DNA from 2 places in the Nocardioides sp. JQ2195 genome. Region 1 is predicted to be linked to the other one. Evidence: predicted binding sites of a transcription regulator. Region 1 holds the regulator's gene; the other holds the start of a gene.

Region 1 (15,087 bases):
ATCTCCACGCACTTCTCCGGCTCGATGACGGTTGGCTCGCCGGACCACGAACGAGCCGTGAAGAAGAAGTCGATGCGCTCCTCGATGGGGGCACCGCCCTGGCTGCGCTGCATGGACGTGACGAAGGTGAGGTCGATGCCGGTGATGCCGAGCTCCTCGGTGGCCTCGCGTTGAGCGGCTGCGAAGGCGGTCTCGCCCTGCTCGACGTGCCCGGCGGCGGCGGCGGCCCAGTGCTGGTCCATGTACCCGGTGTTCTGGCGGAGCTGGAGCAGCACCTCCGTGCCACGCTCACCGTCACGCAGCAGGAACACGTAGGCGGCCGGGATGACGGCGAATCGTTCAACCATGGCGCTGAGCCTAGGGCGCGCGCACCGGCCCACCACGACGAGGCCGCCCTCGGTGGTGCCGGTGTCGTTGGTTCGCCGCGCTCGGTGGTGCCGCTCTCGCCGAGGCCGCCGGACTCGGGCTGGGCACCCTGCAGGTTCTTCAGGCAACCTGCGGGTGGGTCACTTGATGTCGTCGTTCTTCCCGTCGAGGCCGTCGAGTGCGTCCTTGGCCTTGTCGACGACGACGTCGCCCTTGTCGCCGAGCTTGCCGCCGGTCTTGTCGTCGACGAAGTCCTTGGCCTTATCGAGACCGTCGGCGATCTTGTCGCCGTGCTGGTCAACAGCGTCGGACGCCTTGCCCTTCAGCTTGTCCAGGAAACCCATGATCTGCTCCATTCGCTTCGATCGGTCGCACTGCTCGCGACACGACATGTGACTCTGGAAGACTAAGCCCATGTCTGCGGCAGTCTCACCCCACGACGAGATCCCGGTGGTGGCGGTCGTCGGGGCGACGGCGGCCGGCAAGACCGGGCTCTCCCTCGACCTGGCGGAGCGCCTGGGTGGCGAGATCGTCAACACCGACGCCATGCAGGTCTATCGCGGCATGGACATCGGCACCGCCAAGCTGCCTCCTGACCAGCGCCGCGACACCCCTCACCACCTGCTCGACGTCCTGGACATCGACGAGATCGCAACCGTCGCCGACTTCCAACGGCTGGCGAGGAACACCATCGCCGACCTGCGCGCCCGCGAGGTCGTGCCGGTGCTGGTCGGCGGCTCGGCGCTCTACACCCGCGCCGTGCTCGACCGCTTCGAGTTCCCCGGCACGGATGCCGACGTACGACGAGGGCTCGAGGAGGCGCTCGAGGCCGACGGGTCCGGCGCGATGCATGCCAGGCTCAGGGAGCTGGATCCCCAAGCAGCACAGGGAATCCACCCCAGCAACGGACGTCGCGTCGTGCGGGCGCTCGAGGTCGTGATGATCACGGGCGAGCCCTACTCGGCCAGCCTGCCCAGGCTCGCGTACGCCGTGGAGAACGCGCACCAGATCGGTGTCGACATCGACCGGGACACCCTCGACGTACGCATCGGGCAGCGGGTGGAGCAGATGTTCGACGACGGGTTCGTCGACGAGGTCTCCCGGCTGCTGGACCACGGACTGGCCGACGCGGTCACGGCCTCGAGGGCGATCGGCTATCCCGACGTGACGGCGTACCTCGCGGGTGAGCTGACCCTGGAGCAGGCGAAGGAGCGGACGAAGACCGCGACCAGGCGCTTCGCCCGCAAGCAGGACGGGTGGTTCCGCAAGGACCCACGGATCACCTGGCTGCCGTGGGACGCCCCTGACCTGGTGGACCGGGCGGTCGACGCCATCCGCGGGTGAGTCGCCGCAGGTCGCGCCGGTTCCGACGCCAGCACTTGTGTGGTGCTGTTGTCACTCAACACGCGACCAGTCGCCTGCGAAGTGACATGGACACCGCGCTACTCGGTGTGGGGTGAGGGGTGGAGGCCGGGGGCGGAGTGGGCGCACACTGGTCAGATGGTCACGCAGTACTACACCGCATCCAGTCTCGACGGGTTCATCGCCACGAAGGACAACTCGCTCGAGTGGCTCTTCCGCCAGGACATCGACCTGGAGGGGCCGATGGCCTACCCCGAGTTCGGGAAGGAGAAGGGCGCGCTGGTGATGGGGGCGACGACCTATGAGTGGATCTTGGGCAACCACGAGACCTGGGACTACACCAGCCCGACCTGGGTCTTCACCCACCGCGAGCTGCCCGCGAAGAGCGGGGGCGGTGACGTGCACCTCACCCAGGCGCCGGTCGCCGAGGTGCACCGCGAGATGACGGAGGCCGCCGCCGGCAAGAACATCTGGATCGTCGGGGGCGGCGACCTCGTCGGCCAGTTCGCCGACGAGGGGCTCCTCGACGAGGTGTGGGTGCAGTACGCCCCGGTCACCCTGGGTTCCGGCGCGCCGCTCCTGCCCCGCGAGCTGGACCTCGAGCTGGTCGAGGTGGCGCGCAACCGCGACTTCATGTGTGGGCGCTGGTCCGTGGTGCGTTGAGCGGGATGGGACAATGGTCGGGTGACTGACACCGCCTTCGTGAAGGGGCACGGCACCGAGAACGACTTCGTGCTGCTGCCGGACGCCAACGGGCTCCTCGAGCTCACCGCCGAGCGTGTGGTGCGACTGTGCGACCGCCGGGCCGGCATCGGTGGCGACGGCGTGATCCGCGTGGTGCGCACCGACGCGACCGACGACCCCGCAGCCGTCGCCGCCCGGGGCGAGGCGCGGTGGTTCATGGACTACCGCAACTCCGACGGCTCCGTGGGCGAGATGTGCGGCAACGGGGTCCGCGTGTTCGCCCTCTATCTCGCCACCCACGCCTCGATCGATCCGCGTGAGCCGCTCAAGGTGGCCACCCGCGACGGCATCAAGACCGTCACGTTCGCGGCGACCGACGACGGTGACGTCGCGATCACGGTCGACATGGGCGCTCCCACCTTCGGTGCCGAGTCGAAGGTCACCGTCGGCGAGCACACCTGGCCCGCGGTCAACGTCGACATGGGCAACCCCCACGCGGTCACGTTCGTCGAGTCGCTCGACGACGCCGGCTCGCTGCTGGAGGGGCCGACGTACGACGCAACCGTCTATCCCGGCGGCGTCAACGTCGAGTTCGTCGTACGCCGCGGCGAGCAGCACGTGGCGATGCGCGTGCACGAGCGCGGCTCGGGCGAGACCCGGTCGTGCGGGACCGGCGCGTGCGCGGTGATGGTCGCGGCCGCGCAGGCAGACGGTGCCGAGCGCGGCACGGCGTACGTCGTGGACGTCCCCGGCGGGACCTTGAGCATCACCTGGACCGAGGACGACCGGGTGCTGATGACCGGAACCGCGAGACTCGTGGCAGAGGGCATCACCACGCTCTAGGCTCCCCGGCATGGACATCACAGGAGCAAGTGCAATCGTCACCGGCGGCGCCTCGGGAATCGGTGCTGCCGTGGTCCGCCAGCTCGCCGCCAAGGGCGCGAAGGTGGTCGTCGCCGACCTCAACGCCGAGAAGGGCGAGGCCCTGGCGGACGAGGTCGGCGGTGCCTTCGTCGGCGTCGACGTGACCGACACCGAGCAGATCAAGAACGCGGTCGCCAAGGCAGCGGAGCTCGGCCCGCTCCGGGTGCTGGTCAACTCCGCCGGCATCGGCTGGGCGCAGCGCACCATCGGCCGTGACGGCGAGTTCGACTCGGCCCACGACCTGGCTGCCTTCACCAAGGTGATCGGGATCAACCTGATCGGCACGTTCGACGCACTGCGCCTGGCCGCCACCGCGATGAGCCGCAATGAGCCCGACGCCGACGGCCAGCGCGGGGTGGTGGTCAACATGGCCTCGGTGGCCGCCTTCGACGGCCAGATCGGCCAGGCCTCCTACTCGGCCTCCAAGGGCGGCGTCGTCGGGATGACCCTGCCGATCGCCCGTGACCTGTCCTCGGCGGGGATCCGCGTCAACACGGTGGCGCCGGGGCTGATCGACACGCCGATCTACGGCGAGGGCGAGGCCTCGGAGCAGTTCAAGGCCAAGCTGGGCGAGAGCGTGCTGTTCCCCAAGCGCCTGGGCGTCCCGGACGAGCTGGCCAGCATGGTCATCGAGTGCGTGACGAACTCCTACATGAACGGTGAGGTCATTCGCGTCGACGGCGGCATCCGGATGCCCCCCAAGTGAGGCGCGGGCCGGTCTGACCCGAACCTTCGTCGGTCCGAGCGCCCAGGAGCACGCCCATCCGGGCCGGGCCGCCACTGAAACCGTTAGCGCAAGGCCTGAGAGGGGCCTACTCTTGAGGGCATATGACGAACGCATCTGAAGACTTCTCCCTCGACGCCGAGCTCGCCGAGACCGACGCGTGGGACGACGAGGACTTCGAGTCCGGCTACGCCGATGACGTGGTCTCCGCGGACGGACCCGACCCCGAGCTCACCACCGGCGACCAGGACCTGGCCGAGCGCCACGCCCTGCGCCGGGTCGCCGGGTTGCGCACCGAGCTCGAGGACATCACCGAGGTCGAGTACCGCCAGCTGCGCCTCGAGCGGGTCGTGCTCGTCGGGGTGTGGACCGAGGGCTCCGTGGAGGACGCCGAGAACTCGATGGCCGAGCTCGCCCTGCTGGCCGAGACCGCCGGCTCCGAGGTGCTCGACAACGTCTACCAGCGACGGCAGAAGCCCGACCCCGCGACCTACATCGGCCGCGGCAAGGTCGACGGCCTGCGCGAGATCGTCCAGGCCACCGGTGCCGACACGGTGATCCTCGACGGCGACCTCGCGCCCAGCCAGCTGAGGAACCTCGAGGACAAGCTCAAGGTCAAGGCGATCGACCGCACCGCCCTGATCCTCGACATCTTCGCCCAGCACGCGAAGAGCAAGGAGGGCCAGGCACAGGTCGAGCTGGCGCAGCTGCAGTACATGAAGCAGCGACTGCGTGGCTGGGGTGGCAACCTCTCCCGGCAGGCAGGTGGCCGCGCGGCCGGCGGCGAGGGCATCGGTGGCCGCGGCCCCGGTGAGACCAAGATCGAGACCGACCGGCGCCGGATCAACACCAAGATCGCCAAGCTCCGTCGCGAGCTCAAGGCGATGAAGGGCACCCGCGACACCAAGCGCGCCGAGCGCCAGCGCAACGCGATCCCGTCGGTGGCGATCGCCGGCTACACCAACGCCGGCAAGTCGTCGCTGCTCAACCGGCTCACCGACGCCGGGGTGCTGGTGGAGGACTCGCTGTTCGCGACGCTCGACCCGACCACCCGGCGTACGACGACCTCGGACGGCCGGATCTACACGATGAGCGACACGGTCGGCTTCGTCCGCCACCTGCCGCACCAGCTCGTCGAGGCATTCCGCTCGACGCTGGAGGAGGTCGCCGACTCCGACCTGATCCTGCACGTCGTCGACGGGTCGCACCCCGATCCCGAGGGCCAGATCGCGGCCGTGCGCGAGGTGTTCGCCGAGATCGAGGCGAGCAAGGTCCCCGAGCTGATCGTGGTCAACAAGGCCGACGCGGCCGACCCGATGGTGCTGGCCCGGCTCCGGGCCCGCGAACCGCACTCGGTCGTGGTCAGCGCGAAGACCGGGGAGGGCATCCGCGAGGCGCTGGCGCTGATCGAGTCCGAGCTGCCCCGGCCGAGCGTCGCGTTCAGCGCGTTGCTGCCGTATGAGCGCGGAGACCTGATCAACAAGCTGCACCAGCAGGGCGAGATCGAGTCCCTGGAGCACACCGCCGAGGGCAGTCTCGTCAAGGGCCGGGCCCACGAGGGGCTGGCCGGCGAGCTGGCGGCGTACGCCGTCTGAACAAAAGGGCCACGACGTGGGCGTGGCTGGGGGACAATTGAGGCGTGGGGGAGTTCGTGGTCCGGGGTTCGAGGCTGCGCTGGGCGACGCGCGTGGTCGCGTTGGTCGCGATGGCGTCGTTGCTGGCGTTGTCGTACGCCGCGTTCGAGCGCGCCACGAGTGAGGACGTCTCCAAGTGCGAGCGCTTCTCGCTCGCCTCGCAGGCGCGCGAGGCCGTGGTCACCGGCACCGGGCAGCGGGTCGTGGTGATCGGCGACTCCTACTCCGCCGGACTCGGCCTCGACGACCCGGCCCGCTCGTGGCCACGTGAGCTGAACGGCGAGGTGCACGTCCACGGCTTCTCCGGCTCCGGGTTCAGCGCCCACGCCAGCACCTGCGGAAACGTCTCCTACGCCGATCGCGCGGCCCGCGCGGTCCGGGACGGAGCCGACCTCGTCGTGGTCCAGGGCGGCCTGAACGACGTGCGCTCCAGCGACGCCGCGATCCGCGCCGGCGTACGCCGGGTGCTGGCGCAGCTGCAGGGCCTCGAGGTGGTCGTGGTCGGCCCGGTCCCGGCCCCGTCGCGGATGCCCGCAGCCGCCCACGTCGACAAGGTGCTGGCCCGGGAGATGAGCGCCGCCGGGGTCCGCTACCTGTCGATGATCGACCTCGACCTCGACTACCTCGACGGCGATCTCCACCTCACCCCGCAGGGCCACCGCGAGCTCGGTGCCGCGGTGGCGGACGCCCTGGCCGGCTGATTCCCCGCTCGGGCCCGGAGCCCGGGGGCAGCCGTGGTCGCAGAAGGTAACGGATTCATTTCGGCTGGATCCCGATTCGTGGTGACTTGGAGGTGTGGGGGAAGATGTCGCTCATGTCACGTGGCGCATTCATCCGACTCCTGCTTGTCCTCGGTCTCCTCGCCGGATGTGTGGCCATCGCCATGAACGTCAAGCCCCGGCTGGGGCTCGACCTGCGCGGTGGAACGCAGATCATGTTGCAGGCCGAGAGCACGGACCGGGTCGAGGCGAATGCTGAGTCGGTCGATCGTGCGATCGAGATCCTCCGTGGTCGAGTCGACGCCCTCGGTGTCTCCGAGCCGACCCTGACCCGCGTCGGTGAGGACCGCATCCTGGTCGAGCTCCCCGACCTCCAGGACCCGTCCCGTGCGGTCGAGGCGATCGGCAAGACCGCCCAGCTGAGCGTGCACCCGGTGGTGGCCGCGGCCGCGTCCAAGGACGCGAAGCCCACCAAGCCCGGTGACGAGATCCTCCAGGACACCGACTCCGGCCAGTTCCTCGAGCTGGCCCCGGCCCAGCTGACCGGTGAGGACATCGAGGGCGCCGACGCCGGCACCCGGCAGGACGGGGTCGGCTGGCAGGTGGCGGTCGACTTCACCGGCAAGGGCAACGACGCGTTCGGTGACCTGAGCGCCAAGGCGGCCTGCGCCACGGGCGACGCCAACCGCATCGCGATCGTCCTCGACAAGGAGATCATCTCCTCGCCGACGGTCGACGTGTCCTGTGGTGGTCGCATCGACAACGGCACCAGCATCACCGGCAGCTTCAGCGAGAGCGAGGCCAAGGACCTGGCCATCCTGATCGAGGGCGGCGCCCTGCCGATCCCGGTCAAGATCATCTCGCAGAGCACCGTGGGCCCGACCCTCGGTGACGCCGCCATCAAGTCCTCCGCCGAGGCCGGCGTCATCGGCCTGATCATCACCGGCCTCTTCATCATCATCGTCTACCGCTTCGTGGGCTTCCTCGCCGCGATCGCGCTGACCTCCTACGCCGTCCTCTCCTACGCGATGCTGCTGGCCCTGGGGTCCACGCTGACCCTCCCGGGCCTGGCCGGCTTCGTGCTCGCCATCGGTCTGGCCATCGACGCCAACGTGCTGGTCTTCGAGAGAGCGAGGGAGGAGTATGCCGAGAACCCGAAGGCCGGCATGCGCCGTGCCCTCCAGATCGGGTTCAACAAGGCGTGGACAGCGATCATCGACTCCAACGTCACCACGCTGCTGGCTGCCCTGCTGCTGTTCCTGCTGGCCTCCGGGTCGGTCAAGGGCTTCGGTGTCACGTTGGCGATCGGTGTCATCGCGTCGATGATCTCCGCGCTGGTGATCGCCCGCGTGCTCACCGAGATCGGCGTGACCACCAAGTTCGTGGCCAAGCGTCCCCAGATCACCGGTCTGGCCAACGTCGGCCGGGCACGCACCTGGTTGACCAAGAAGAACCCGAACATCATGGACAAGGGCAAGCTCTGGCTCGGCATCTCGGGTGCCGCCCTGATCCTCGCGCTGGTCGGCATCTTCGGCCACGGCCTCAACTACGGCCTCGAGTTCACCGGTGGTCGCTCGCTCGAGTACACCACCCAGAAGGCGATCACGGCCGACAAGGCGCGTGACGTGGTCTCCGGCGTCGGCCTGCCCGAGGCCGTCGTGCAGATCGTCAAGGGCAGCGACGACGTCGAGCGGGTCTCGATCCGCGCCGGCGACATCTCCGACGCCCAGAAGGCGGAGATTGAGGAGGGGCTGGCCAACGAGGCCGGCAAGACCACGCAGTACAGCGACGACACGGTTGCGGCCAGCCTGGGCCAGGAGCTGAAGGAGAAGGCGCTCTGGGCGTTCATCATCGCCCTGATCGCGCAGATGATCTATCTGGCCTTCCGGTTCCACTGGACCTTCGCCGTGTCGGCCGTGGGTGCGATGTTCCACGACGTGATCATCGTGACCGGCATCTTCGCGTGGCTCGACAAGCCCATCGACGGCATCTTCCTCGCCTCGGCGCTGACCATCGTCGGTCTGTCGGTCAACGACACCGTGGTCGTCTTCGACCGGATTCGAGAACGCTGGCAGGGAACCCGGACCGGTACCTTCTCCGAGGTCAGCAACACCGCCTGCATCGAGACGATGCCGCGCACCATCAACACCGGTCTCGGCGCCATGTTCATCCTGGCCGCGCTCGCGTTCCTCGGTGGCGACTCGCTGCAGGACTTCGCGATCGCGCTGCTGCTGGGCCTGATCATCGGTACCTACTCCTCGGTGTTCTCCGCGACCCCGGCGCTGATCTACCTGCAGAAGCTCTCGCCGTTCTCGCGGGAGAAGAAGCAGAAGAAGGAGCGCAACCCGGAGGACTCGGGCGCCGTCGTCTGATCCCGGCTCGCTGCGCGCGTCGCGTCGTACGCCGGCACCTGGGCGCGTCGTACGCCGGCACGTGCGCGCGTCGTGCGTCGGCTCGTGGGTGGTGCTGGTGTCACTCCGCACGTGACCAGTCGCTGGTGGAGTGACACGGACGCCGCGTCGCACGCGCGAGGACACCCGGGACTGCACCCGGGGCGACAGCGGGTGTCCGTGGTGGCGGCTAGGGTTTCGGGGTGCCGGCAAGCCCGATGGATGCGACTGGAGTGAGCGATGACTGAAGCAGCCGAGACCACCAAGGTGGCCGCGCTGCTGGGCGAGGCGGTCGAGGCCCTGGGTGGGCAGGAACGTCCCGGCCAGGTCCAGATGGCCGACGCGGTGGCCCGGGCGATGACCGACGACGAGCACCTGCTCGTCCAGGCCGGCACCGGCACCGGCAAGTCGCTGGCCTACCTCGTGCCCAGCCTGATGCACGACAAGCGCGTGGTCGTCGCGACGGCGACCCTCGCCCTCCAGCACCAGCTCGTCGAGCGCGACATCCCACGCCTGGTCGATGCGCTCAAGGCCAAGCCCGGGATCGACACGTCCTTCGCCGTGCTCAAGGGCCGCTCCAACTACGCCTGCCTCCACCGGGTGCGTGAGGGCGCGCCCGACGACCAAGGGGCACTGGTGGAGCTGCCCAGCGGTTCCATGGGCGCCGAGGTGCTCAAGCTGCGCGAGTGGGCCGAGAAGGAGTCCGAGACCGGCGGCACCGGTGAGAAGGACAACGCGCCCCGCCACACCGAGAAGGTCTGGCGGCAGGTCTCCGTCAGCCACCGCGAGTGCCTGAGCAAGGCCAAGTGCCCCTTCGGGGAGGAGTGCTTCGCCGAGCGCGCTCGCGAGAAGGCGGCGGAGTCACAGCTGATCGTCACCAACCACAGCCTGTTGGCCATCGACGCCATCGAGGGCGTCCCGATGATCCCGGAGTACGACGTCGTCGTGGTCGACGAGGCGCACGAGGTGACCGCCCGGATCACCCAGGCGGCCACCGACGAGCTGAGCGTGGGCGACCTGGAGCGCGCCGCGCGCCGGGCCCAGCGCTACGTCGAGGGTGACGAGGCCAACGACCTCGACGATGCTGCCGGCAGCCTCCAGGACGCCATCGCCCGCACCGAGCCCGGTCGCATCGACCGCATCGACGAGCAGCTCGCTGATGCGCTGGTGCTCGTGCGCGACGCCGCCCGGGCCTGCCTCAGTGCCATCCCCAAGGACTCCGGGGAGGAGGGCGACCCCGGCAAGAACCAGGCCAAGGGAGGAGTGCAGGAGGTCTTCACCACCGCCGAGCGGATGGCCGCCGACCTCGACTCCGACGTGCTCTGGCGCAACGACCGCGACCCCTCGCGCGGCGGCCCGCAGCTGTGCGTGGCGCCGCTCCAGGTGTGGGGCCCGATGCGCGACAAGCTGCTGAGCGACAAGACGGTGGTCTTCACCTCGGCGACCCTGATGCTCGGGGGCGACTTCAGCACGGTCGCCTCGTCCCTCGGGCTCAAGGCCGACGAGCGCATCGCGACCACAGAGACCTCGCCCCGCACCGAGGACGTGCTGCCCTGGCGTGGCATCGACGTCGGCTCGCCGTTCAACTACGGCCAGCAGGCGATCCTCTACGTCGCCCGGCACCTGCCCCCGCCGGGTCGTGACGGACTGGTGAGGGCGCAGCTCGACGAGATCGTCGACCTCGTCGACGCCGCCGACGGGCGCACCCTCGGCCTGTTCTCGAGCAAACGGGCCGCCGAGGCCGCCGCGGAGGAGGTGCGCAAGCGTCTGCCCCACCTGACTACGCTCGCCCAGGGTGAGGCCCAGCTGGCGGAGCTGCAGAAGCAGTTCGTCGCCGATCCGCACACCTGCCTGTTCGGCACGCTCAGTCTCTGGCAGGGCCTCGACGTGCCGGGGGAGACCTGCCAGCTGGTGCTGATCGACCGAATCCCGTTCCCGCGTCCCGACGACCCGCTGATGTCGGCGCGCCAGAAGGCAGCCGACCGTTCAGGCGGCAACGGGTTCATGCAGGTCGCGGCCACCCACGCCGCGTTGCTGCTGGCCCAGGGCACCGGCCGACTGATCCGGACCACCGCTGACCGAGGCGTGGTCGCGGTGCTCGACCCCCGCCTGGTGACGGCTCGCTACGGCAACTTCCTCAAGGCCAGCCTGCCCCCGATGTGGACGACCGCCGACCCCCAGGTGGCGCGCAACGCGCTCAAGCGGCTCGCGGCCGGCTGACCGGGACGCGCCGCGGGCCAGCTCGCGACCCGGTGGCGCGCCCGGCTCAGCCGCCGCAGCGGGAGTCGAGCGTCACCCGGTAGCTGCCGAGGCTGGCGTAGTCGCTGTAGCCCGTCGTCCTCGGGTCGCGGGCTCCGACGCCGTCGATCCGGACGAAGTAGACCCCGGCCCGGCGCTTGCCGGCGTACGTCGCGTCGAGACCGCGCGCCTCGCCGGAGGCGGACGACAGCGGGTTGCGCCGCGCGAGCACCCGGCCGGCCCTGTTGGTCAGGGTCAGGCGGATGTCGAGGTTGGGACTCTCCCCGGCATTGCGGGCGCGCACCGTGAGCTTGGCCCGGCAGGTGGTCCTGATCCGGAAGACGTCGGTGTCGCTGCCCCTGCTGATCACACCCCGCGCGGCCTGCCCAGCACGCAGCCTGGTGGCGCTCCCGGAGCGACCGCCGTGGTCGTCGCGGACCCGCGGAGCACCGTTGGAGGCAATGACGGAGAGGTCGTTCTCGCGGTTGTCGGCGTGAGCGTACTCTCCGCGGCTCCACTGGGTGAGCTGGCGGTTCGACGAGCCCATCAACGGCGCCCAGATGCCGTGGCCGCTCGCGTAGGGACTCCTGCGCGTGCCGTCGTGGGAGAGGCCGAGAGTGTGGCCGGCTTCGTGGGAGACGACGTCGGCGATCCGGCGGGGCTGGTTGTTGACCTCCCGGGGGAACACCCAGAAGTCGCGCAAGCGGTTGGCCCGGGACCGATCGAAGATGTCGACGAACGCCACGCCACCACAGCCGGGGCCACCGCAGACCCGTTTGCGCACCGAGTTGGAGCTGGTGATCACGGCACGTACGCCGAACCGCTTGTCGCCGCTGCCGGAGCGGGTGATGTCCCCGGCGGAGGGACGCTCCGTGGTGACGTCGACGGCGAACGGCGCGTAGTCCTCGGCCGCGCGCTTCCACGCGGACTGGATGGCACGCAGCTCACCGGAGCTGAACCCGGAGCGCCCGTCGGTGTCGAAGGCGGGGGCCTTGATGCAGTCGCCGGGACCGGTCCAGCCACTGTCGCAGACCCGCTCGCCGTTGAAGTCGAGATAGATGGTGCGTTTGCCGCCGGGACGGCTGTGCAGCTCGAACGTCTGGGACAGGGGTGCCGAGGCCCGCGCGACGTGCTCGGACACCGTGGACTCGGCCTGCTCGAAGGTGTCCTGGTGCAACAGTCGGCCGTTGCGCACGCGGGCCGTGGAGTCGGACTCGAGGAGCTCGGTCAGCTCCGGGATCGTCTGGTCCACCGTGTCGGCCACCCGGTCCACGACCTGGCCGTCGAGGTGTTGGCCCGCGGCCGAGACCACGTCGTCGGAGCGGTCGGCACCGCCGCGGTCAGCACTGGTCCGGTCAGCGTGGGCCGGGCTGGTGGACAGCCCGGCGGCCACGAGCGTGAGGACAGCAAGGGTGGAGGTGCGAAGCATGAGCGGATTCTGTCACGCCCTTGCCGCCTCGACGCAGTTGACGACTCACGCCCCGCGCGGGGCTCACACCCGCCGCAGGACCGCGGTGACGATGCCGAGGATGCTGGCGTTGCTGCCGTCGATCGGCTCGTAGGCATCGTTGTGGGGCATCAGCCAGACTTCGCCGTCGCGCCGCTGCAGGGTCTTCACGGTGGCTTCGCCGTCGATCAACGCGGCCACGATCTCGCCGTTGCGGGCGGTCTGCTCCTGACGGACCACGACGTAGTCGCCGTTGCAGATGGCGGCGTCGATCATCGAGTCACCGGAGACCTCGAGCAGGAACAGGGTGCCCTCACCGACGAGCGTCTTCGGCAGCGGGAAGATCTCCTCGACACGCTCCTCGGCCAGGATCGGGCCGCCGGCCGCGATCCGGCCAACGACGGGGACGTAGGTGGCGGACGGCATCGCGTCGCCGATGCCGGTCTCGTCGATGACGGACTCACCGGCCGACCCGACGGCGCGGCCCGGGGCCATCGTCTCGGGCAGGAACACCTGGATCGCGCGGGGACGGTTGGGGTCGCGCTTGATGAAGCCCTTGGCCTCGAGGACCTTGAGCTGGTGGGAGACCGAGGAGGAGCTGGTCAGGCCGACCGTCTCGCCGATCTCGCGCATGCTCGGCGGGTAGCCCTTGCGCTCGAGGGAGTCGCTGATGCTGTTCAGGATGCGCTGCTGGCGCGGGGTCAGGCCCGTCGCGTCGGGAGGCCCGTCGGGGAGTTCGGCGACCTTGTCGTTTCGTGCCATCGGCGTGCCTTCCGCAGTCCTGTCCGGGTGGATTTCCAACGTAGCCTCAATCGCCCTCGGGTTCAAACACCTGTTCGAACGTGTCGCGGGTTCAGGTGCGAGCTGGGTTCGGGCGTGCGAAGGGCGGGGTGGCCGGTTGTCGGCGCCCCGCCCTTCGTCTTCCCCATCCGCAGGCCGGGGTCGAGGCGACCTGCGGAAATCTGTGTCAGCTGATCGGCACGAAGATGGTCTGGCCGGTCATCAGCATCGAGGAGTCGAGCGCGTTGAGCTGCTTGATCTCGTGCACCATGTCACGCACCTCGCCGTCCCCGGCCAGGTCGCCCGCGATGCTCCACAACGTGTCGCCGGACTCGACCACGACTGCCCGGGTCGGCTGGTCGACGCCGGCGTGGTTGGTGGCCGTCGATGCGTTGGCCAGGAGAAGGGCGGCGCCCATGACCACCAGCAGTGCCGCGATGAAGATGACCACGCGGCCGCGCCGGGTGAGGCGGAGCTGGCGCTGGCCGACCTTGCCTTGGCTGGTCTGGCGCTGGCCGACCTGGATCGTGCTGACCTGGCGCTGGCCGACCGGGATCGTGCTGGTCTGGCTGGCGGGGCTGAGGGTCATGGTGCTCATCGAGACCTCCGGGGGAAGTGGGTGGTCGGTGCTGAGCGAATGTCTAACGGTGACCACCGACAACGGCCTCCGGGGAAGCTGTGGAGCTGTCGGGATCGATCAGACTTTCGATCGAACACATGTACGAAGTTAGATCATGTGTTCGAACAAGGCAAGGATTTCCTCGAACAAAGATTCGACGTGTCGTGCGGCGGGTGGACGGGACCGGGAGAGCGCCGTATCCCCACGGCTGTCCGCGGGGAGCCTTCGGCTGCCCAGCGAGGCGCAGACGGCGTCGGCACCGTCCTCTTCGCCGCCGCCCTGTGACGCACGGTGATGAGCGGCCTGTCCGTCTCGAAGGGCTCCGGGTGGGCGGTCGCCCGCGGACTGGCCGCGGTGGACCAATTGGTCCACGGCGGCCAGTGCGGAACGCGTTGCTGTTGGGCCGGGGCGTCAGGGCCCGGCGCTCGGCCACGGTGCCCTCATGGCCGCAGCCCTGGACGTCCCCGACGGAGCCCGGTGAGGCGCGCCGTGGTGCCGACCGACTCGGCTCAGCTGCCCGACCAGGCAGCCCACAGCTCGGCGTACCGACCGCCGGAGCGCAACAGCTCGTCGTGGCTGCCCTCCTCGACCACGCGGCCCTCGTGCATGACCAGCACCCGGTCCGCCGACTCCGACTGGGTCAGCCGGTGCGCGACCACGAGGGCGCCGCGGCCCTCGGTGACGGCCAGTGCGGCCCGTTCGAGGTCGCGGGCGCCGGCAGAGCCCGCCTCGGCGGTGGCCTCGTCGAGCACGACGAACCACGGGTCGGCGAGCGCGATCCGGGCCAGGGCGAGGTGCTGGGCCTGGGCCGGGGTCAGCGGGTGGGCGCCGCCACCGATGACGGTGTCGAGGCCGTCGGGCAGCGCCTCGACCCACCCGAGGGCCGAGACGGTCTCGAGCGCCGCCCGGACAGCGTCGTCGGTGGCGTCGGCGGCGACCAGGGTCACCGCGTCGCGCACGGTGCCGGCGAAGACGTAGAAGTCCTGGTTGATCAACGAGACCCGCTGGCGCAGGACGCTGCTGGGCAGCTCCGCCAATGAGGTGCCGGCCAGGTCCACACGTCCGGACGTCGGCGGCAGGACGCCGGCCGCGATCGCGCCGAGTGTCGTCTTGCCGGCCCCGGTGGCACCGACGAGAGCGACCCGCTCGCCCGGTGCGATGGTGACCGCGACCGAGGAGAGCACCGGGCGCCCCTCGACG
Region 2 (15,087 bases), 1.4 Mb from region 1:
GTCGCAGCGACCGTGAAGACCGACGGCGGCACCATCTCCGAGGCCCGCGTCGGCCTGACCAACATGGGCTCGATCCCGTTGCGGGCGACCGCCGTGGAGCAGGCGCTGGTCGGCCAACCCGCCACCGACGAGGCCGTACGCCGGGCAGCGGCGGCCGCCGCCGAGGGCACCAACCCGCCCTCCGACCTCAACGGCGACGCCGACTACCGCAAGCACCTGGCGACCGTGCTGACCCGACGAGCCGTGCTCGCTGCTGCGGGGGCGTGAGGTCGGTGGACCTGACGCACGAGTTCACCGTTCCCGCGACCAAGGCCGAGACCTGGGCTGCGCTCAACGACCTCGAGTCGGTGGCCGGGTGCTTCCCGGGTGCCACGGTGTCGTCCGTCGAGGGCGACACGTTCACCGGGTCGTGCAAGGTCAAGCTCGGCCCGATCGCGCTGGTCTACAACGGCTCCGGCTCCTTCACCGAGAAGGACGAGGCCGCCGGCATCATGAAGATCGAGGCCAAGGGCAAGGACAAGCGCGGCAACGGCACCGCCGGCGCCGACGTGGTCGCCACGATCACCGAGACCAGCCCGACCGAGACCAGCGTCAAGGTGGTCACCGACCTGAGCATCACCGGCAAGCCGGCGCAGTTCGGCCGCGGTGTCATCCAGGACATCAGCGACAAGCTGCTCGGCCAGTTCGTGGAGTGCCTCAAGACCAAGGTCGGGGGAGAGCCCGAAGCTGCCTCGGAACCCGAGGACGCCGAGGCCACTCCGGCCTCGGTGCCGACGGGTGCGGCGGCAGTGTCCGGACCGGATGGTGACCCGGATGCCGGACCCTCGTCCGCACCGCCGGCCAGTGCCCCATCAGGCAGTGCCCCACCGGCCAGTGCCCCATCAGGCAGTGCCCCATCAGGCAGTGCCTCGCCACCACCCGGTCAGGACGACGCCCTCGACCTGGGTGCGACGGTGGTGCCGATCCTGCTGAAGACCTACGGCAAGCAGCTGGCCGCGGCACTGGGCGTCCTCGCGCTGATCGTGTGGATCGCCCGCCGCCGCTGACTTCCCGCCCCGCCCGCGGAGGTCGCCTCGTCGCAGCGAGGGATCAACTGTTCGACCATCTCGCCGGTCCACCTTCACGCGCGATTTGCAGTCACCTGGTGACAGTGGATCGCGCGCATCGTCGTCCCGAGTCGGAGTGAACGCCGACCCCGATCTCAGAAGACGTTGAGCGGACGGAACTGCACCGAGATGCGCGGGCCCGATCGGGCCGTCTTCGGGACACAGTGCTCCCAGGTGCGTTGGCAGGAGCCGCCCATCACCAGCAGGTCGCCGTGGCCCATGGTGAACGAGATCGACTCCCCGCCACCCCGTGGACTGCTCGTGTGGCGCCCTTGCCGCTCGGTCGCCGTCTCACGGTCGCGGGTCGGCTTCCGGCCCGCAGCGGCCTCACGCCGCGGACGCAGGGCCAGGCGACGCGGGTCGCCGAACGAGACGATCGCGACCATGGTGTCCTCGTGACGGCCGCGACCGATGGTGTCGCCGTGCCATGCCACCGAGTCGCGCCCGTCGCGGTAGTAGCAGCAGCCGGCGCTGACGAACGGCTCCTCCAACTCCGGCAGGTAGTGGTTGCTGAGGGCCTCGCGGGCCTCGACCAGAGTCGGGTGCGGCAGGGCCTCGCCCGCGGCGTACGTGTGGAGGAGCCGTGGCACGTCGACCACCTGGTCCCACATCTCGCGGCGCTCCGCACGCCACGGCACGTCGGCGACCAGGCGGGCGAAGACCTCGTCGGCGCCGGTGATCCAGTTGGGGCGTACGTCGACCCAAGCTGCCCGGCCGCCGGGTGTGGCCAGCGGCGTACGCCGAGTGGGCGCGAGCGAGCCGACCTCGGGCGCGGGGGCGACGTCGAAGAGGTTGGCCTGGAACTCGACGCTCATGGAGCCGACGATAACAGATTGATCGAACAACCGTTCGAACAGTTCTCGGGGTGTCAGGGGTGTCCCGGAACCAACCCTGAACTCCGCACAGATCCATGTTCGGCTGTCGGCGCGATCCTCTAGGTTGGTGCCCATGACCACCGACGCCGCGCCCGCGGCACGCGTTGCGAACCTCACCAAGACCTACGGCACCGGACAAGCGACCGTGCGTGCCCTCGACGACGTCACGCTCGAGATCGGTGCGGGGGAGTTCACCGCGGTGATGGGGCCCAGCGGGTCGGGCAAGTCGACGCTGATGCACTGTTGTGCGGCCCTGGACACGGCAGACGGCGGCACCGTGCACATCGGGGAGCACGAGCTCACCGACATGAACGACAAGCAGCTCACCCGGCTGCGACGCGACGAGATCGGCTTCGTCTTCCAGTCCTTCAACCTGGTGCCGACGCTGACCGCCGACGAGAACATCAAGCTGCCGATGGCGATCGCCGGCCGCAAGCCCGACCAGGAGTGGTACGACACGGTGATCTCCACCGTCGACCTCGGCAGCCGGCTCAAGCACAAGCCCAGCGAGCTCTCCGGTGGTCAGCAGCAACGCGTGGCGGTGGCCCGCGCCCTGGCCAGCCGGCCGAGCATCGTGTTCGCCGACGAGCCCACCGGCAACCTGGACTCCAGGTCCGGCGCCGAGGTGCTCACCCTCCTGCGCGACAGCGTGGACCAGCACGGCCAGACCATCGTGATGGTCACCCACGACCCCGTCGCCGCGGCGTACACCGACCGGGTGGTCTTCCTCGCCGACGGTCGCATCGTCGACGAGCTGCGCCACCCCGACCGCGAGGCGATCCTCGACAAGATGGCTGACCTCACCGCGCGCGAGCTCGGGGTCTGAGCGCCGATGCTCAAGGTCACCTGGCGCAACCTCCTGGCCCGCAAGGTCAGGTTGATGCTCTCCGGCTTCGCCATCGTGCTGGGCGTCGCGTTCGTCGCCGGCACGATGATCTTCACCGATGCCATGGGCGGTGCGTTCGACGACATCATCGAGGGATCGACCGCCGACGTCGAGATCGGCTTCGCCGGGGCCGGTGACTTCGACTCGGCCCAGGACAACCGCACGATGCCGGCCAGCGTGGTCGACGACCTCGAGGCACTGCCCGAGGTCGAGTCGGTGCACCCGCAGAACGCCCTGCAGTCGATCTACATCATCGGTGAGAACGGCAAGGTCGTCGGCGGCAACGGGCCACCCGGCCTCGCCTTCAACCCGACCACCGCCACCTCCCTGACCGGCAAGCCGATCCTGGTCACGGCTGAGGGAGAGCTGCCCGACGGGCCCAACGAGGTGGCGATCGACGTCGACGCCGCCGAGAAGGCCGGCTACGAGGTCGGTGACACCGTCACCCTCGCCACCAGCGGCACGCCGCCGACGATGAAGGTCAAGCTGACCGGTCTCGTCGAGTTCGGCTCGGGTGGGCTCAACGGCGCCACCCTCACGGTCTTCGACACGAAGTTCCTGCAGGACACGTTCTTCGGTGGCAAGGACGTCTACACCTCGATCTCCCTCAACGCAGCCGATGGTGTCTCCCAGGAGGAGCTCGCCGCGGCCGCTCAGGAGGTGTTGCCGAAGGACGTCGTGGCCCGCACCGGCGACGAGTCCGTGAAGAAGAACAAGGCCAGCCTCGACGAGATCATGGGCTTCCTCAAGACCTTCCTGCTCGTCTTCGCGGGTGTCGCCCTGGTGGTCGGCATCTTCCTGATCATCAACACCTTCTCGATCCTGGTCGCCCAGCGCAGCCGCGAGCTCGCCCTGCTCCGCGCCCTCGGCGCGTCCCGCGGCCAGGTCAACCGGTCGGTGATCACCGAGGCGCTGGTGGTCGGCCTGGTCGGCTCGACCGTCGGCCTCGGGCTGGGCTACCTGCTCGCGCTCCTCCTCAGGTTCCTCTTCGGCCGCTTCGGGCTCGATCTCGGGGGAGCCGAGTTCCCGGTCAGCGGTTGGACCATCTTCTGGTCCTACGCGGTCGGTCTGGTCGTCACCACGATCGCGGCGGTGCTCCCCGCCGTACGCGCTTCGCGGATCCCGCCGATGGCCGCCCTGCGCGACGACGTCGCCCTGCCCGAGGCGACCCTGCGCAAGCGGATGATCGCCGGCGCCGTGCTCGTCGTGCTCGGCGCGGGCGGCATGATCGGCGGCCTCGCCGGATCCGGCACCACCGGCCTGGTCCTGATCGGCGCGGGCATCCTGTTCATCCTGATCGGGGTGGCGCTGATGAGTGCGCTGCTCGGTCGGCCCCTCCTGAGCCTCTTCGCCGTGGCCTACCGCCGGATCTTCGGAAGTGTCGGCAACCTCGCCGCGCAGAACACCCTGCGCAACCCGCGGCGAACCGGTGCCACCGCCAGTGCGCTGATGATCGGGCTGGCCCTCATGTCGATGATGTCGATCTTCGGCTCGTCGGCCTCAGCCTCGACCGACGCGACCATCGGCAAGTCGCTGACCTCGCAGTTCATCGTCTCCAACGCGGTCGGCCAGCCCTTCTCTCCCGACGTGGCCCGCCAGATCCGCAAGCTGCCGACCGTGGCGGGCGTCGCGGCCCTGCGCCAGGCATTCCCGAAGGTCGACGGGAAGGTGGTCTACGCCGTTGCGGTGAAGGCCGAGGACCTGAGGTTCGCCTTCCGCGTGCCCGTTGCGTCCGGGAGCCTCGACGACCTCCAGCCCGGCACCGTGGCGATCTCCGCGAACCAGGCCGAGAACCTGGGGCTCGACATCGGTGACCCTGTCACCCTCGAGTTCCAGGCCGGCGAGGTCACGCTGAAGGTGGTCGCCACCTTCCTCGACGGCGGCGTCGTTCCCGGCAACTACATGGTCACGCCCGACACCTTCGTCAAGGGCGGGATGGTGCCGCTCGACTCGATGGTCTTCGTGACCAAGAAGGACGACGCCGAGACCGCGGACCTGGAGGCCGGAATCGAGCGCATCACCGAGGACCTGCCCACCGTCACCGTCAAGGACCCGGAGGGGTTCGCCGACGAGCAGAAGACCCAGATCAACCAGTTCCTCTACATGATCTACGGCCTGCTCGGGCTGTCGGTGATCATCGCGATCCTGGGGGTGGTCAACACGCTGAGCCTGTCGGTGATCGAGCGCACCCGCGAGGTCGGCCTGCTCCGGGCCGTCGGGCTCAGTCGGCGTCAGCTGCGCACCATGATCCGACTCGAGTCGGTGGTGGTCGCGGTCTTCGGGGCGCTGCTCGGCATGGTGATGGGTGTGGTCTTCGGCTCGACCCTGGTCTGGGCCCTGGAGGACCAAGGGCTCACCGAGCTCTCGATCCCCTGGGGGATGCTGGCGATCTTCGTGCTGGCCTCGGCGGTGCTGGGCGTGCTCGCCGCGGTCTTCCCGGCTCGGCGTGCGGCGCGCCTCGACGTGCTCAAGGCCATCGCAACCGAATAGCCAGCATGTCTAGCCCACTCGGGCCATCTTTGGCGCAATCCGGGGATGAGCGGGGGGTGCGGCTGCCTACACTCCGGACGTGAATCCGGTCATCCCGGCGAGACGGGCAACGCAGCTCAAGCACGTCGCGGTGCGCGAATACGTCCGCGACGTGATCACCGGGCTGCCCGTCGGAGCTCCCGCTCCCTCGGAACGTGAGCTCGTGCAGCGCTTCGGCGTGGCCAGGATGACGGTGCGCCAAGCCATCGAGGCACTGGTCGCCGAAGGCCTGCTGGAGCGGATGCCCGGCAAGGGCACGTTCGTGATGCGGCCGCCGACGCGCGTCGGAGAGCTGCGCAGCTTCACTGACGAGATGCACGACCGTGGTCTGCTCCCGGAGTCGCAGACGTTGGTGCTGCGCCAGGAGAAGGCCGGGCCGGGAGTGGCGCGTGCCCTGCGGATCACCGAGGGCGACTCGGTCATCCACTGGCAGCGGCTGCGTCGTGCCGACGGGGAGACCATGTGCCTGGAGAACGCCTACCTCTCCGAGGTGCTGCTGCCCGGCTTCCTCGAGACCGCGATGCCCACCAGCCTCTACGCCGACCTGGACGAGCGCGGCCTGCGTCCCACCTGGGCCGAGGACTCGGTGCGCGCCGACCTGGCCTCTGCGCAGGAGGCGGCCGTGCTGTCGATCGAGCCCGGATCGCCGGTGATGCGCATCGAGCGTCGCGCACTGCGCGACGACAAGGTCATCGAGGTCTCCCGCTCGACCTATCGAGCCGACCGGTTCACGCTCTGGGTGCAGTTCTCCCACGGCTGACCTGCCTTCCCCCTTCCCGCGAGCAACGCGTGGTCCTCTCGCTCAACACGCGCTGTGACACGCGTTTTCGTCAGCACCGCCGCACGAGTGCGGGCGTCTAGGCTGCCCCCATGAGCGTTCTCCTCGAAGTCGCGATCCGCAGCGAGCGTGACGTCCCCGGAGCCGAGGAGGGCGGCGCTGACCGGATGTTCCTCACCGGGAACGAGGGGCTCTCGCCCGACCTGGCCGCGACCTCCGCGGTGTTGCGTGTCGCGCAGGTCCCGGTGCGCGTCATGCTCCGGCTCAACGACTCGTTCACCACAAACGGCGGCGAGTTCACCCGCCTGGTCGGACTGGCCGAGGAGTACGTCGCACTCGGTGCGCAGGGTGTGGCCTTCGGATTCCTCGACGCCGACCTCGAGGTCGACGTCGCGACGTGTCGCGAGCTCGCCGGCAGGCTGCCCGGTGTGCCGTGGACGTTCCACCACGCCATCGACTCCTGTCTCGACAGTCGCCGCGCCTGGCGGGACCTGCTCAAGCTCCCGGGACTCGACGCCGTACACGCTTCGGGGTCGCCGCGCGGGCTGGGCGTCGGCTACGACGACCTGCTGGCCACCGCGCAGGGCGACGAACGTGCGGCAGCCCTGATGCTGCCCGGCACCGACCTGCTGCCGGAGCAGGTGCCGTGGCTGGCGCGGGCCGGCATCGGCCAGTTCCACGTCGGCGTGCAGGCTCGTCCCGGTGCGTCCTACAAGGCGTACGTCGACTCCGGCCACGTCCGCTCCTGGCGGCTGCTGCTCGATTCCTGACGGGCACGTTCTGCCGCGGACCGAGACGTCAGGGACTGTTTCCCGCGGAGGATCGAGACGTCAGGGGCTGTCGGGGGTGGAGGAGAGGTCGTCGGCGTCGACGATGCGGTAGGCATAGCCCTGCTCGGCGAGGAACCGCTGCCGGTTCTGCGCGAAGTCGGCATCGACGGTGTCGCGGGAGACGATCGTGTAGAAGTGCGCCGACTTGCCCTCCGACTTCGGCCGCAGCAGCCGGCCCAGCCGCTGGGCCTCCTCCTGGCGCGAGCCGAACGAGCCGGAGACCTGGATCGCCACCTCGGCCGAGGGCAGGTCGATGGAGAAGTTCGCCACCTTCGAGACCACCAGCAGGTCGATCTCCCCGGAGCGGAAGGCGTCGAAGAGGCGTTGCCGCTCGCGCACCGTCGTCTCGCCCTTGATCACCGGGGCATCGAGCGCGGCGGCCAGCTCGTCGAGCTGGTCGATGTACTGCCCGATCACCAACGTGGGTTGGCCGGAGTGCTGCTCGACCAGCTGTCGGACGACGTCGATCTTGTGGTGCGTGCAGGCGGCGAGGCGATAGCGCTCCTCGGGCTCCGCGACGGCGTACGCCATGCGCTCCGCAGACGGCAGCGTCACCCGCACCTCGACACAGTCGGCCGGCGCGATGTAGCCCTGAGACTCGATGTCCTTCCACGGCGCATCGAAGCGCTTCGGGCCGATCAGGGAGAACACGTCACCCTCGCGGCCGTCCTCACGCACCAGCGTCGCGGTCAGCCCCAGTCGACGACGAGCCTGCAGGTCGGCGGTCATCCGGAAGATCGGCGCCGGCAACAGGTGCACCTCGTCATAGACGATCAGCCCCCAGTCGCGCGCGTCGAGAAGCTCGAGGTGGGGATAGGCGCCCTTCCGCTTCAGCGTGAGCACCTGATAGGTCGCGATGGTGACCGGCCGGATCTCCTTGACGGCGCCGGAGTACTCGCCGATCTCGTCCTCGGTCAGCGTCGTGCGCCGGACCAGTTCGTCCTTCCACTGCCGCGCGGAGACGGTGTTGGTGACCAGGATCAGCGTGGTTGCCCGGGCATGGCCCATCGCGGCCGCGCCGACGATGGTCTTGCCCGCGCCACAGGGGAGCACGACGACCCCGGAGCCACCGTGCCAGAAGGACTCGGCTGCCTCGGCCTGATAGGGGCGCAGGCCCCAACCCTCCTCGCGCAGCGCGATCGGATGGGCCTCGCCGTCGACATACCCGGCGAAGTCCTCGGCCGGCCAGCCGAGCTTGAGCAGGGCCTGCTTGAGGTTGCCGCGTTCGGAGCCGTGCACGACCACGCTGTCGCCGTCCTCGACGGAATCGCTGGTGCCGATCCGCTCGCCGATCATGCCCTTGATCTTCTTGGCGCGGAGCACCTCCTCGAGCACCGGGCGGTCGTTGGAGGAGAGCACCAGCCCGTGCACCGGGTGCTTCTCGAGCCGCAGCCGGCCGAAGCGCGACATGGTCTCGGCGATGTCGACCAGCAGGGCGTGGGGCACCGGGTAGCGGGAGTACTTCAACAACGTGTCGACGACCTGCTCGGCGTCATGACCGGCGGCCCGCGCGTTCCAGAGGCCCAACGGGGTCAGCCGATAGGTGTGCACGTGCTCGGGAGAGCGCTCGAGCTCGGCGAACGGCGCGATCGCGCGCCGGCAGTCGGGCGCGTCCTCGTGGTCGATCTCCAACAGCAGTGTCTTGTCGGACTGGACGATCAGGGGACCGTTCACAGGGCGCGACTCTCGCGGGCAGTCGGGGCATCGGCCGGCTCCACCGGCGTGGACACCGCGGCGATCCTCTTGCGCGCCCGGTAGGCCGCGACGTTGGCACGCGAGGAGCACCGGTCGGAGCAGTAGCGTCGCGACTGGTTGGGCGAGGTGTCCACGTAGACGTTGGTGCACGGCGAGGCGGCACACACGCCGAGCCGGCTGGGGCCGAGGTCGCACACCAGCGTGGCCAGGCCCAGGAGTGCCTCGGAGACCAGCAGCTCGGAGACGGATGCGGCACGGTTGGCGACGTGGAGGTGCAGGTTGCCCAAGTCGTGCGTGGAGATCATCGGGGTGACCGGGTGCCGGTCGAGCAGCTCGTTGAGGCCGTCGACGACCACCTGCACGTCGTCGTCGCCGGAGGCCACGAACACCGGCCGCAGGTCGGCCGCGAAGTGGCGCAGGTGGGCGACGTCCTTCTCGGTGGTCTGGCGCTGCAGCCAGGCCCGGCTCTCGAGGAACGCATTGAGGTCGTCGAGATCGGCGAGGTCCGCGTTGAGCAGACTCGCCGCCGACTCGGCGTACCTGATGAAATCCACGGCCCCAGTCTACGGGCCGGTCCAGCGACGCCCGACCGTGGAGGACGTCCCGCAGCAGGTGCGTGGCATCCTCCATCGACCGCACGGATCGCGTTCGACCCTGCGGATCAGCCCTTGACGTGTCGCACGGCCTGGATCCGGTGGATCGCGAAGGTGCGCTGGTCGTCGCTGCGCTGGTCGAAGGCCGTGAGCTGGCCACCCTCGACCCGGATCGGTTGGACGACGCGTTCGGTCGAGGTGCCGTGGTTGTCGAGATAGCCGATCCACACGTTGGTGCCGGCCTCGATCGCGGCTCGGAGCAGGGCCAAGGAGTCGGCCGGCGTGGTGGCGGTCTGGTCCTCGGGGCGCAGGTCGCGGGCCCGGTCCCCGGCCCGGATCGCCGACACCGCGTGGCCGACCTGGGCCACCTCGCGGGCCGCGTCGCGCCCGGTGGAGCGTTGCTTCGGCGTGCGTGCCCGGCGTACGTCGGGGCGCGCGACGTGGACGGTGCCGTCGTCGGCCTCGACGACGGGAGCCGCACCCAGCTCACGCAGTCGTGGGAGCAGCACGTCGATCGGAGTGGTGCTGATCAACACCGTCGGCGCGATCCGGCGCAGGCCCAGCGCCGAGGCGCCCCGAGCCCGCAGCAGGGCCTCCAGCTCGGCCTCGTCGTCGGTGCGGATGAACGCCTCGGCATAGCCCACCCGCAGGGATCCGAAGGTGCGGGCCGTGTCGTCGACCAGGTAGGCCAGCGGTTGCGGGATGTCGGTGCGCGACACCGAGGAGAGGAACTCGTGGATGTCGTGGGCACCCCAGCCCGCGTCGAGGGCGCGGCGGACGGAGGTCGATGAGAAGCGGTAGACGGTGGCGCCGCCCCGTGACTCGACGTCGGCCACGAGCTGGAGCTTCGCCGCGAGAGTGCTCTCGAGGGGGCCGGGGGCGATCGCGGTCAGGTCCCCCTGGACCAGGATGTGGTCGAGCGGCTCCGGCAGCAACGGAGCCAGCGCCTTCGCTGCCGCGGCGTGGTCGCCGTCGACGAGAAGGCGACCGAAGTCGGAGAGCGCACCCAGCCCGGTGACCCCGAGCAGCGCAGCCTCCTCGGTCGACCAGGCCACGAGTCGAGCCAGGCTCGACGGACGACGGGGCCGCAGCCACTGGACCCGCGCGACCAGCGATGCGACCCCGGTGCCGGTGGCGAGCACGGTGCCGGCGGGGAGGTCGGCCAGCTGGGCGAGCGTCAGTGCACGCGTGTCGACCAGGTGGGGATCGACCAGGCCGGGAGCCAGTGCGTTCAGCGACTTGCCCGTCGAGTCCTTCGCGCCGACGAGTGAGACGAGTCGGGCAGAGGCCGACCAGGCCTTGGCGAGCTCGGTCCACCGCTGGGCGAACGAGGCGCGACACCACGCGTCGTACGCATCGGTGGGAAGCCAGCTGTCGGTCAGCTCCCCGGGCGAGCCCGAGGCCAGCAGCCCCGCGGAGGCGGCGAGCTCCACGAGGAAGGCGGCCGTGCGGTCGTCGACGTGGAGCAGCAGCGCGGTGGCCCTGAGGTCACGCACCGCCAGCCCCCCGGTGCGCAGGACCGCTGGTGGGTGGGTGCCCCAGTGGTCGAGCAACAGCTCCACGCGGCGTACGACGTCGAACGCGGCTCCGGCTGCGGCTCGGGAGCACACCTGTGGGTCGCGCTCGCTGGTCAGCAGGTCCGGCAGGGCCGTGGACGGCCCGGCACCGTCCTCGTTGCGGGGCAGCAGCTCGGCCACGACGCTCAGCGGCCGCAGCCCCGTCGAGGACTCCCAGACCAGTGCCAGGTCGAGGAGTCGGCGTGCGGGAGGGGAATCGATTTCGGCTGGCAGGTTTTCATCGCCGACGACGAGGGCATGAAGGAACCACAGCTCGGCATGGGTGAGTCGGTCGAGGGCACGCAGGACCGATGCCCGAGTGGCCGCCCGCGAGGCAAGTTGAGACGAATCCTGAGGAGCGGGAGTGGCCAGATCTGGACGGGCGCGCAACAGCTGCGCGAGGCGATTCTCGGGCCACGCGCGCAACTGGTCCGCCAGCGAGCGGAAGACAGGGTTTCCGGCCATCCCGTCCACGCTACTAGTGTCAGGTCGCGGAACGAGCATGGTGGGCAACCAGTGAGGAGTGGCGTAGGCGTGGTTCATCTCCATTGCGGCGCTGCCAGCGACGTCGGCCGGGTCCGCGAGATCAACGAGGACTCCCACTTCGCGTCCTCCCCGGTCTTCGTGGTCGCCGACGGCATGGGTGGACACCAGTCCGGCGAGATCGCCAGTGCGATCGCCGTCGAGGAGTTCGCCCGGCTGGCCCACGACGGCTATGACTCCACGAAGGCGACCGAGGTCGTCTCCGCCACCCTGATGGAGTGCCAGCGCAGGATCCAGGCCTACGGCGAGCAGCACCGCTCCGAGGGAGACGGCGAGTGGTACGCCGGCACGACAGTGGCGGCGGCGTTGCTGTGCGAGGACGAGGAGGGGGCCAAGTGGTTGCTGGCGAACCTCGGCGACTCACGCATCTACAAGCTCCACAACGACCGCCTCGACCAGGTCAGCGTGGACCACTCCCTCGTCCAGGAGCTGCTCGATGCCGGCGAGATCAACGCCGCTGAAGCGGCGGTGCACCCGGAGCGCCACGTGATCACCCGCGCCCTGGGTGGCCCCGTCTTCCGCGCACCGGACTTCTTCGTCCTGCCGCTGACCTCTGCCGAGCGCGTCGTGCTGTGCTCCGACGGGGTGAGCGGGATGATCGACGACACCGAGATCCACCGCATCGTCAGCACCACCGATGATCCCCGCGACGCAGCGCAGGCACTGGTCGCCGCAGCGGTCGCTGCGGGCGGCGAGGACAACGCGACTGCGGTTGTGGTCGATGTGGTGGGATTGACCGAAAGCGCGATGCTCGATGCGTCGCGGACCGAGCCCGTGAGCCTGGAAGAGAAGTTGGGAGCCCTCCCATGACTGAGAACGCGCAGAACGCGATCCGCAGCTACCGCCCGGGCGGTTGGTACGCGATCTTCGGTGAGCACGCCAGCGTGCTGTTGCCGGAGAGCGAGAAGCCCCGCGTCGCGGCACTGTGGGAGCTGGTCGACTCCGAGGCCGGCTTCGACGAGCTGCTCGATGCCCTGATCGCCACGGGTCTGCGCAGCCTCCCCGGGTTCGTGCTGGTCAGCACCGCCGAGGAGCCGACTCGCATCGTGCTGCGTGGCTCGGCCCGGGCCGAGGTCACCCTCGGCAACGGCGAGCGGGCCAGTGTCGACGGTGGCGCCGCCGCGACGTGGGTCGAGAAGGCACTGTCCGACGTGGCGAGCCTGCAGCTGGTGCTCGAGGACGACGGCGAGGCCGTGGACTTCGGCATCCGAGGAGGGCTGGTCCGCGCCTCACGGGTCGACCAGCCGCCGTACGCCGAGCGCTCCGGCGATGCCTCCGAAGGTGCTGCCGCTGATGCTCCAGCCGCGGTGTCCAGCGATGCCGGTGCCGTGCCCGTCGCCGACGACGAGCGCCAGCCGGAGTCACCTGCTGGGTCTGACGAGTCTCCCGTCGAGCCCGCCGAGTCGTCCGCCGCGGGGCGCGACACCGCCGGTGAGGACTCCGCGCCGGTCGGTGGGGCGTACGCCGCTCCCGTGGTCGGCGCCTTCTCCGTCGGAGCGGTCGGCGGCGCGCACGCAGCCGAGCAGCGCGAGGATGAGCAGTCGTCGAACGTCGAGCAGTCGTCGGACGTGGAACCCGCGTCGTACGCCGAGCCGGCGGCGTACGCCGAGCCGGAGGCGGAGCCGGTGCACGCCGAGCCGGCGTCGTACGCCGAGCCGGAGGCCGAGTCGGCGTCGTACGCCGACGAGCAGGAGGCTGAGTCGGTGCACGCCGCTGAGGGAACCGAGGGTGCTGCGTTCGTCGATGAGCAGCCGACCGAGGCACACGCCTTCCCGTTCTTCAACGACCCAGAGCCCGACGCGGCGCAGGTCGAGCCCGAGGCCGACGCACAGCACGGCGCCGAGGGGACACCTGGCGCTCCGGGCGGCCAGGGGGCAGCACCGTCCGAACCGATCTGGGGCCAAGCGCCGCAGGGCAACGTCTACACGCCTCCGGAAGCGCCGTCGAACCCGTTCGCGGGCGCGGAATCCGCCGAGCCCCCGATGTGGACGCCCCCCGAGCAGCAGCAGGCACCGCAGTGGGGTGCGCCGGCCGATACTCCGGCATGGGGCGAGCAGCCCGACCAGGGCAACATCGACCACGACGGACACACGCAGGCCGGCAACTTCAACTCCGGTGAGTTCGCCCGCCAGCACCCCGGGATCCCCGGCCAGCCGCAGGCGCCGAGCGTGACCGCACAGCCGGTGGCCAAGCTGGTCTTCTCCAACGGCGAGACCGTCGACGTCGACCGGGCCGTCCTGGTCGGACGGGCGCCCGAGGCCCGCCGGTTCACCTCGACGGACCAGCCGCGACTGGTGACCGTGACCAGCCCCAACCAGGAGATCTCCTCGACTCACCTCGAGGTTCGTCCGGGCTCGGGGGTCGATCACGGCAGCGCCATCGTGACCGACATGGGATCGACCAACGGCACCGTGCTGACCCAGCCGGGTTTCGCTCCCGAGGACCTCCAGCCGGGAATCGCCGTGCAGCTGCTGCCGGGATCCGTCATCGACCTGGGTGACGGTGTGACCATCCAGGTCACCAGCGTCTGAGGCGCCTCGCGATCACCATGGCCATCACCTCCGAGACCGCCCTGGTCGCCGAGCCCGAACGCCGGTTCCGGGCCTTTGCGGTCGACCGCGCGATCGCGTGGACGTTGTTCGCGGCCGCTGCGGTCGCAGGGTGGTGGTGGTTCTTCCGCGAGGACGAGGTCTGGCCCGGGATCGCGATCATCGTCGCCACTGTCGTGGTGGTGAGCCTGGCGTTCGTCGTGGTGCTGGGCATCAAGGGCACCAGCCCCGGCAGGTCGATGATCGGCCTGCGGGTGGTCGGCGTCGACGGCGGTGAGCCCATCGGGATCCCACGTGCCCTGGTCCGTAGCCTCATCCTGGGCGTGGGCTCGCTCCCGATGTTCGGGCTCGGGTTGGCCACGTTGGCCTGGACGGCGGTCGAGGACCGGACCCGCGAGCGCCGCGGTTGGCACGACCACGTCGCCCGATCGGTGGTGCTCGACGTGCGTCCGCGTCCGGTGGCGGAGGTCGAGGCCGACGAACGGCCGCGCCATGTCGTGAACCTGACTGCGATGAAGCTGATGCCGGTGCGCCAGCAGAGTGCGCCCGTCGTCCCGGCGCCCGAGCCTGCCCCCACCCCGTCGCCCTCAGGTCAGCCTGACGGCCGGCCCGTCGGCGAGTCGATGAAGCCGCCCAGCGGGTTCGAGACCCCCGAGGCCAGGCGTCGCAGGATCGATGCCCCGTGGCACACAGATGCGTCCGCGACCGGTTCTGCGCCTGGTCCGCAACCGTCGACTGCTCCCAGCGCGGACCGGCCGGCTGGGCCTGCGCAACCCGGGCAACCCGGGCAGTCCGGGCAGTCCGGGCAGTCCGTGCCGTGGAAGTCGCAGCAGCCCAGTTCGCAGCAGTCGGGGCCGCAACAGCCCAGTTCGCAGCAGTCGGGGCCGCAGCAGCCCGGGCCCCAGCAGCCCGGCCCCCAGCAGCCCGGACCGCAGCAGCCCGGCCCCCAGCAACCCGCCGCTTCCGGTTCTCTCCAGGGCCAGCAGGGAAGTCCGAGCTCGCCCGGCCAACCGCCCCCTCACCCGGGGGCACAGCAAGCATCGCCGCCGCCACCCCGGCACGACGGGAGCGGTGTGATCGGCGCTGTCCCCGGTCGGCACGCTGGGCCGCCGCCCCGGTCCAGTGGCTCGAGCACCCGGGCAACCAC

The links. The regulator LexA, encoded in region 1, represses DNA repair genes until DNA is damaged. The targets are predictions, from matches to a motif close to TCGAACANNTGTTCGA.
Positions count from the first base shown of each region.
Region 2: a site for LexA is predicted at 1,944-1,959, ahead of ncot_RS03305 (alpha-ketoglutarate-dependent dioxygenase AlkB). Genes of this name have one in related genera too.

Region 1 covers NZ_CP050902.1:3,424,512-3,439,598, reverse strand. Annotated here, with positions in the region: gene ncot_RS16315 (NUDIX domain-containing protein) at 1-347, opposite strand, end outside; gene ncot_RS16310 (antitoxin) at 507-710, opposite strand; gene miaA (tRNA (adenosine(37)-N6)-dimethylallyltransferase MiaA) at 781-1,710, shown strand; gene ncot_RS16300 (dihydrofolate reductase family protein) at 1,867-2,391, shown strand; gene dapF (diaminopimelate epimerase) at 2,413-3,255, shown strand; gene ncot_RS16290 (SDR family NAD(P)-dependent oxidoreductase) at 3,266-4,042, shown strand; gene hflX (GTPase HflX) at 4,165-5,655, shown strand; gene ncot_RS16280 (SGNH/GDSL hydrolase family protein) at 5,700-6,395, shown strand; gene secD (protein translocase subunit SecD) at 6,509-8,785, shown strand; gene ncot_RS16270 (ATP-dependent DNA helicase) at 9,044-11,023, shown strand; gene ncot_RS16265 (hypothetical protein) at 11,070-12,470, opposite strand; gene lexA (transcriptional repressor LexA) at 12,534-13,250, opposite strand; gene ncot_RS16255 (LysM peptidoglycan-binding domain-containing protein) at 13,456-13,866, opposite strand; gene ncot_RS16250 (ABC transporter ATP-binding protein) at 14,397-15,087, opposite strand, start outside.
Region 2 covers NZ_CP050902.1:705,058-720,144, forward strand. Annotated here, with positions in the region: gene ncot_RS03295 (xanthine dehydrogenase family protein subunit M) at 1-267, shown strand, start outside; gene ncot_RS03300 (SRPBCC family protein) at 273-1,046, shown strand; gene ncot_RS03305 (alpha-ketoglutarate-dependent dioxygenase AlkB) at 1,202-1,921, opposite strand; gene ncot_RS03310 (ABC transporter ATP-binding protein) at 2,055-2,807, shown strand; gene ncot_RS03315 (FtsX-like permease family protein) at 2,814-5,357, shown strand; gene ncot_RS03320 (GntR family transcriptional regulator) at 5,437-6,156, shown strand; gene ncot_RS03325 (copper homeostasis protein CutC) at 6,267-6,944, shown strand; gene ncot_RS03330 (DNA repair helicase XPB) at 7,005-8,678, opposite strand; gene ncot_RS03335 (CGNR zinc finger domain-containing protein) at 8,675-9,253, opposite strand; gene ncot_RS03340 (helicase C-terminal domain-containing protein) at 9,361-11,313, opposite strand; gene ncot_RS03345 (protein phosphatase 2C domain-containing protein) at 11,383-12,201, shown strand; gene ncot_RS03350 (FHA domain-containing protein) at 12,198-13,922, shown strand; gene ncot_RS03355 (RDD family protein) at 13,940-15,087, shown strand, end outside.